2 linked regions of the Haladaptatus sp. R4 genome follow. The main gene of each other region encodes a partner of the protein of the gene in region 2 in a complex. Links are inferred from orthologs where the notes say so. Each region holds a gene or a part of one and is shown on either strand. Other genes may lie near its edges. The genes, in order: A4G99_RS13625 and rpmD.

Region 1 (3,186 bases), on a different replicon or contig from region 2:
TCGTCGGGACCGTGCTCGCGGCGTACTTCATCCACACCGGTCGTCTCCGGCCGTGGCAGGGGTACGTCCTGCTCGGCCTGTACGTCGCCTACTGGGTCGTCAGCTTCGTCGTCTTCGGCGGCGCGCCGATAGAAATGTAGATTCAGTTTCCTCTCGAAGTTGTCTTCTATCCGATATTTATCTTTCTCTCACCGACCTCGATTCCGAAACGCCGACGTTAAACGCCGCGATTGGCAATGAACGCGCATGAACTGTCGGCAGTGTGCGTCCTCGCTCGAACGACCGGGCGACTACTGCCTGGTCTGCCGGACGCAGAACGCCGACTCCGTCGTCCTCACCGTCGCCCGCGACCACGCCGAACTCACGATGCTCCGGGACGAAACCGTCGTGGGGAAGACCGGCGTCCGGACCACGCCGGAGGACGGTGAAAACGAGGTCGTCGAACTTCGCAACTTCGCGGGGCGCATCGCCGACGAAGTCCGCCGAAAACACCCCGAGGAGGTGTACGCGGCGGGCAACCGCGACGTGATTCGGGCGATTCGGGCGAAACTCCACCACGACTTCTATCGCGTCGGGGACGAGGACCCGGTCGAGGAGGTGCTCGCCGCCGAGGGGAGCGCTCGCTCGAAGTCGTGGACCTCGACCCGAGCGAGAAACTCGGCGGCTCACACACCACGCTCATCGGCAACCACGACGGCATGCGGGTGATTCGGGAAGTCGCTTGCCACCCGCACGTCAAGAAGGTCATCCCCGGTCCCATCAGCGCCGGGGGGTCGAGTTCGGACTCCGGCGTCCGCGCCAAGGCGACCCGCGCCGACGAGAACGGCAACGTCCGTATCCTCCTCCGCGACGGCTCCAGCGTGCAGGAAAACCGCGTCGTCACCACCGCGATGGACCGCGAACTCGGCGAGCGGATTCGGGAGGATCTGAACGAGGCGCTACGGGAGAGCGGATTTCAGTAGCCCACGAACCGGATTTCGGTTTTCGTTCGACGCGTCCGTCGGTTGGTCTCGCACAACCTTGTCTAACCGGCGCGTGGTGCTGTGCGCGGTTGCGTTGCGGTCTCATCGACGTCTGTACTTGCTGTCACGGCGAAACGATCAGCGACTCTTCGCCAGCGTGCAGCCGTAACTTTTGTAGTCGAATCTCCCGATTACATTCAACTACACCCGTTTCTGACGCAGCCCCAGCCCTTTTGGGCCTGCGTAATTATATGTAATTACATGGCCTCACGCTACGACGCGATACTCACGGCGATTCCGACGCTATCGGGCGGTGGATACGTGGCCGGGCAGTTCACGTCGTTCCCGATGGCCATCCTCGGTCTGCTCGGGGCGCTGTTGGTCGTCGGGTACGCGTTGGCTCGACCGCCGGTCTGAACTCAAAGGGTTTATCTGTCCTCTCGGGTTATTTCTCGGTACTATGGCCGAAGACTCTAAATCACGAACCGGCAGTGCCGGTCGGTTCGGAGCGCGATACGGTCGCGTCGCGCGCAAGCGCATCTCCGAAATCGAAGCGGACATGAACGAGAACCACACCTGCCCGGACTGCGGAAGCGACACCGTGGACCGACAGGGAACGGGCATCTGGGAGTGCGGTCGGTGCGGCTACACGTTCGCCGGTGGTACCTACCGCCCGCAGACGCCCGCCGGACAGACCGTCAAGCGCTCCATCCGCGCCGCATTGGCTGACGACGAATAATGAGCTACAAGTGTTCGCGCTGCAAGCGGGATGTCGAACTGGACGAGTACGGCGGCGTCCGCTGTCCGTACTGTGGCCACCGCGTTCTGCTGAAGGAACGGAGCCGCGACGTCAAGGAAGTTCACGTCCGGTAACGCCCGTGTCTCACGACGCGTTTCTCGAATTCGATTACGACTCCGAGGAGCGTGCCGTCACGGTGTTCCGAAGCGTCGAGCAGGAGATCGGCGAGATCGACGACGAGCGCTCGCGGACGACCGTCGAACGGGACGGGAAGACGATGCTGGTTACCGTCGAAGCGGCGGACCTCGTCGCCCTCCGCGCGGCCCTGAACACGTGGCAGACGCTGATCGGGGTCGCCGAAACGGTCGCCGGAACCGCCGACTGAACGGGTAAAATTCGACCGTCTGATCAGTTGACTGTCAGTCTAGCTTTTTCGGATATGTTTTTTGCCGTATCGACGCATTTGTATTCATCGGGTTCCTTACGATAGCACCGTGTTCCGAAGTAGTCCGGGAACGAAGTGCGTATCGTGGCGTCGAACCACCCCTGCCGGGGGGCGATAGTCGTGTTCGACCGACTCAACCCATTCGGGAGTAAAAAGGATAGCACGGGTGGAACGGATTTCAAACGAGGCCACCGCATCGAGATCCGATGTCCCGAGACGATGACGCCGATCGCCACGGAGCACACCGACCCCGACGACTGGGATTCGAACGTTCCGGAGGGAGAGGGAGTTGCAACCTACGACTGTCCCGCGTGTGGCGGTCAGCACCGGTATCTCTGGGGGCCGCCGGTACCGCTCTGTTTGGACGACGATAACGACGACGACGAACTCGTCCTGTTCGAGGGCGAGTAGACGACGGTTCGAGAACCCCGTTTCAGTTTTCGCTCCATACGCTATCTTCCGGCGTTCGCGTGAGCGTTCCGTCTTCGTCCCACGTTTCGACTACCTCGTCGAGGCCTTCCCGATAGCTTCGATACCGTGGTTTCCAGTCGAACGTCTCCCGGAATCGATCGTTGGTGGTCGGCATCGATGTCGTCAGCAACTCGACCGAGTTCTTCCCAACGAGCGGACGCGCAAGCCAGCCCGGTATCCGTCGCGGCGTCGGGGCGCCGAGTCGTTCTGCGAACGCGGTGAACAGCGTGGCGACCGTCACCGGTTCGTCGTCTGTAACGTGCCAGAGACCGCTCTCGTTCGATTCGGCCGCCGTGGCGAACGCCCGCGCCGCGTCTTCGACGTGGAGTATCGAGAGCGTCGCGTCCCGTCTACCGAGGAGTCCGCCGCCGAGAATCGGGAACTCCCCGTTCAGCAGTCCTTCCCCCATCTGTCGAGTGTGCGCCGAGTCGGCCGAGTAGAACCAACCACAGCGAAGGATTCCGACCTCGAATCCGTACTCCTCTCCACCTCGGCGAACGACGCGCTCCGCTTCGAGCGCGGAGCGCGTGACCCGGTCGGGATGCGGCGGCGAGTCCTCGTCGAATCGA
Region 2 (3,169 bases):
TTGCTGACGATCTCGTCCATGAACAGGATGAGGATCGCGCCGACGAAGATCTGGGCGAAGATGAGCCACTGGACGCCGAAGTCGCCGATGCCGAGGCTGGCAGCGACCTGGTCGTTCACCGGTAGGAACCCGCCGATGAACACCATCGGCAGCCCTTCGAGACAGACCATCACGACGACCAGCAGCTTTTGTAGGCCCTGATAGAGCACTTGGTCGCGTGGGTCGTCAGTGTCCAGTCCCAACAGGTCCGCACCGCCGAGCAACTGGAGGACGATGCTCGCGGTGACGATCGGTCCGATACCGAGGTGCAGGACAGTTCCTTGTCCACCGCCGAGGATCGAACGGAAGTTACCGAAGATATCGGCACCTTGGTCTGCCCCGTACAGGAAGACGTTTGTCAGGAAGAAATACAGCAGTAACACTCCCCCCGTCCACATCAGCTTGCGCTTGAAGGGTATGTGTCCCTCCGGGCGCTGGACGGATGGCATTCGTGTGAGGACTGGTTCAGCAGTCTCTTTCCAACCCATGTTCAACATCAATTCGCACCTCCCTACATGTATCTCCTTCGACTCGCATCACAGACAAAAATAGATAGTATAATGTAGCGAGGGGGCCACAGAATACGGTCTCGGGCGGTTTAGGGTAATCCGAGAAACGGCCACAAAGTTTTAAGCTCGAAGCCGCACTTCATTCCTGGTTCGGAGAATCGCAATTATATTCCGATCAGCGTTACTACTCGATAGGGAACTGCATCAAAAAACGGTCAACGAACGGAGTTATTCCGCGTCGTCTTCGTCTTCGCTTTCGCCGAACTCCTCTTCCTGGGCCCGGTCGCTCAGGACGGCGTCGCCGTCCGCTTCCTCGATGAGTTCGACCGCGGATGCCGAGAAGGCGTCCGCAGTGATGTCGAGGCTGTTGCGAACCTGACCGCTGCCGAGCACCTTGACGGCGTCAGCGTCCCAGCCGTCGTCGACGACATCGCGTGCGTCGAGCTGGTAGCCGTCGTCGGTCTCCTCGGCGACTCCCTCGGCCGCGTACAGCGCGGCGTCTTCGTCGAGTTTCTGCACGGAAACGGTGAGCACCGTTTCCTTCGAGTCTTCGGGTCGGGAGAACCCGTGCTTTCCGAGCGGTTCGTAGTTGTGGAACTCGTGTTTTGCGCGACCGGCGCGTCCGCGACCACCACGGTGTCCGGCACCGCGGCGGTTCTTGTGGGTTCCGCCCCCGTGCGTCCGCGAGCCACGCTGGCGTCGTTTCTTGCTCGTCATGGTTATCGCATCGCCTTGAGGAGCGTGCTGATTTCCTCTGTCGTGTGTTTGCCGAGCTGGCCTCCTTCCTTCGTCGGATGCTTGATACCCTCGTGTCCACCACGCGGTGGGTGAAGGCGGAGGACGGGCGTCAGGCCCTGCTCACGGAGCGTCGTCTCGTCGTCGAGGAGCGCGCTCGTGAGGTCGGCAACGTCGTCGTAGTCGGTGTTCTCTGCGATCCACTCGTCGTCGACCTCGTCGCTGCCTTCGAGCGGCTGTGCTCGCTTGGCGAGAACCGTCTCCAGGACCTCCTGGTCGGGTTCCCCGTGGGCGACGAAGTCGTTGACCTTCGTGATCATGCCGCGGTAGGTCTCCGATTCCGGAACCAGTGCGCAGTGATTGACCTTGTGGATGTTGAGCATCGACAGGGTGTCACGAATGTCCTGGTTCATGTTGACCTCACCGCGAACTTGGACGACTGCTTCCATCAGTCAGCCACCTCCGGTTCCTCGTCGGGACGGGCGCGTGGCCCACGCGCTTGGGAGGCGTTCTCCAGCGCGTTGTAGGTCGCCTTGGCGAGGTTGAGCGTCGTTCGCGTGTTGCCGTGGCTCTTCGTCCAGGCGTTCTCGACACCCGCGAGTTCGAGGATTTTGCGAACGGTGTCGGTCGCTGCGAGACCCAATCCGGCCGGTGCCGGGATGAGTTCGACCTCGACACTGCCCGCCTTCCCCTTCGTTCGGTGGGTGAGCGAGTGCGGTCGGTCGCTTCGGTCTTCCCACGACCCTGCGCCGCGGGGAACGTCGATGATGTTCAGCTTTGCGATCTCGATAGCCTTCTGGATGGCACCACCGACCTGATCGTCTCGACCTTCCGCGTAGCCGACGAAGCCGTCGCGGTTGCCGATAGCACAGACGCAGCGGAACTTCACCCGCCGACCGGAGTCGGTCATGCGCTGGACCATGTTGATGTCCAGCACTTCGTCTTCGAGACCGGGAAGGAGCTGATCGACGAGCTCCGGCTCCTTGAGCGGAAGGCCGGAGTTCAGCGCCTCCTCCATCGTCTCGATGTCGCCATCGGCGACCTTTCGGCCGAGACGAGTCTGGGGTTGCCAGCCGTTTCTGTTACTCATATTATTCGTCCTCCTGGAGGTTCGAGAGCACTTCGTCGAAGTGCTCGGGTAGTTCTGTGGCGTCGAAATCCCCGCTGTACAGCGGGTCGTCCAGCTGTTCAGCGTACTCGGCGATGTGCTCGCCGCGGTTACGCGACCAGTCAGCCATCACGCTTTCGTTGTGGGGGATGTCGAGACCAGCGTCGATTGCACCTTCCTGTACTGCGAACGCCTTACTGCCGGGCGTCGCCGTGTTGAGACCGATGTCGAGCACTGCCTCATCGTAATCAGTGTCGAGTGCGCGTTTGCCGAGCAGGTATCCAGTGAGGTACGCGCTGGGGATGTTGCCCGTGGGGGCCTCCCAGCCGTACTCCGCCAGATCGCCGGAGTAAGCACTCGCAACTGTGTTGTCGCCGTCGGGACCCATCGTGACCAGCTGTGCCCTGACATGCTGGTTGCTCTTCCGAGCGACCAGACGTGGCTTACCCGATTTCAGCAGGCGCAACCTTTGATGGTAGTCAGTCCGGACCTCACGGCGGCGGCGCATCGGCACCTTGTATCGTGGTCCAGTTGCCATTGTTAGTAGTTGTTCTCTATGTAGTTCAGCAGGTATTGCACGCTACGGAACTCCCCGCCTTTGGCCTTGTCGTACAGAGCGCGGTACTGCGTCTGCGTGATTTCGCCGTCGGCACGGAGTTCGCGGAGCTTACGTCGCTGTGCGCGGATACGGTTCGTCCAATCTTCTTTCGAGTTCTTGCGACCACCCTTCTTCCCCTTGCGGGTTCCGGGCCCGGTTCGGTGTCCGTAGGCGCGCTTC

Evidence for each region.
Region 1: rpmD (region 2) and A4G99_RS13625 share a complex: the UniProt entries of both Methanocaldococcus jannaschii proteins name them as parts of the 50S ribosomal subunit. The link is inferred for Haladaptatus sp. R4 from one-to-one orthologs.

What each region holds. Positions count from the first base shown.
Region 1 is NZ_LWHG01000021.1:801,281-804,466, reverse strand. Bases 123-3,061 are described here. They hold A4G99_RS13625 (50S ribosomal protein L37ae), read left to right. Parts: upstream 123-1,422; coding sequence 1,423-1,701; downstream 1,702-3,061. Other genes in these bases: A4G99_RS13605 (NAD(P)-dependent oxidoreductase), read right to left, coding at 2,580-3,061; A4G99_RS13610 (hypothetical protein), read left to right, coding at 2,231-2,557; A4G99_RS13615 (KEOPS complex subunit Pcc1), read left to right, coding at 1,841-2,086; A4G99_RS13620 (DNA-directed RNA polymerase subunit P), read left to right, coding at 1,701-1,835; A4G99_RS25970 (hypothetical protein), read left to right, coding at 1,224-1,379. Outside these bases: more of A4G99_RS27320, read left to right, coding at 1-122; more of A4G99_RS13605, read right to left, coding at 3,062-3,186. UniProt on the Methanocaldococcus jannaschii protein: Binds to the 23S rRNA.
Region 2 is NZ_LWHG01000011.1:927,303-930,471, forward strand. Bases 1-2,922 are described here. They hold rpmD (50S ribosomal protein L30), read right to left. Parts: upstream 1,733-2,922; coding sequence 1,268-1,732; downstream 1-1,267. Other genes in these bases: secY (preprotein translocase subunit SecY), read right to left, coding at 1-527; A4G99_RS08380 (uL15m family ribosomal protein), read right to left, coding at 777-1,265; A4G99_RS08390 (30S ribosomal protein S5), read right to left, coding at 1,732-2,373; A4G99_RS08395 (50S ribosomal protein L18), read right to left, coding at 2,375-2,922. Outside these bases: more of A4G99_RS08395, read right to left, coding at 2,923-2,929; A4G99_RS08400 (50S ribosomal protein L19e), read right to left, coding at 2,932-3,169.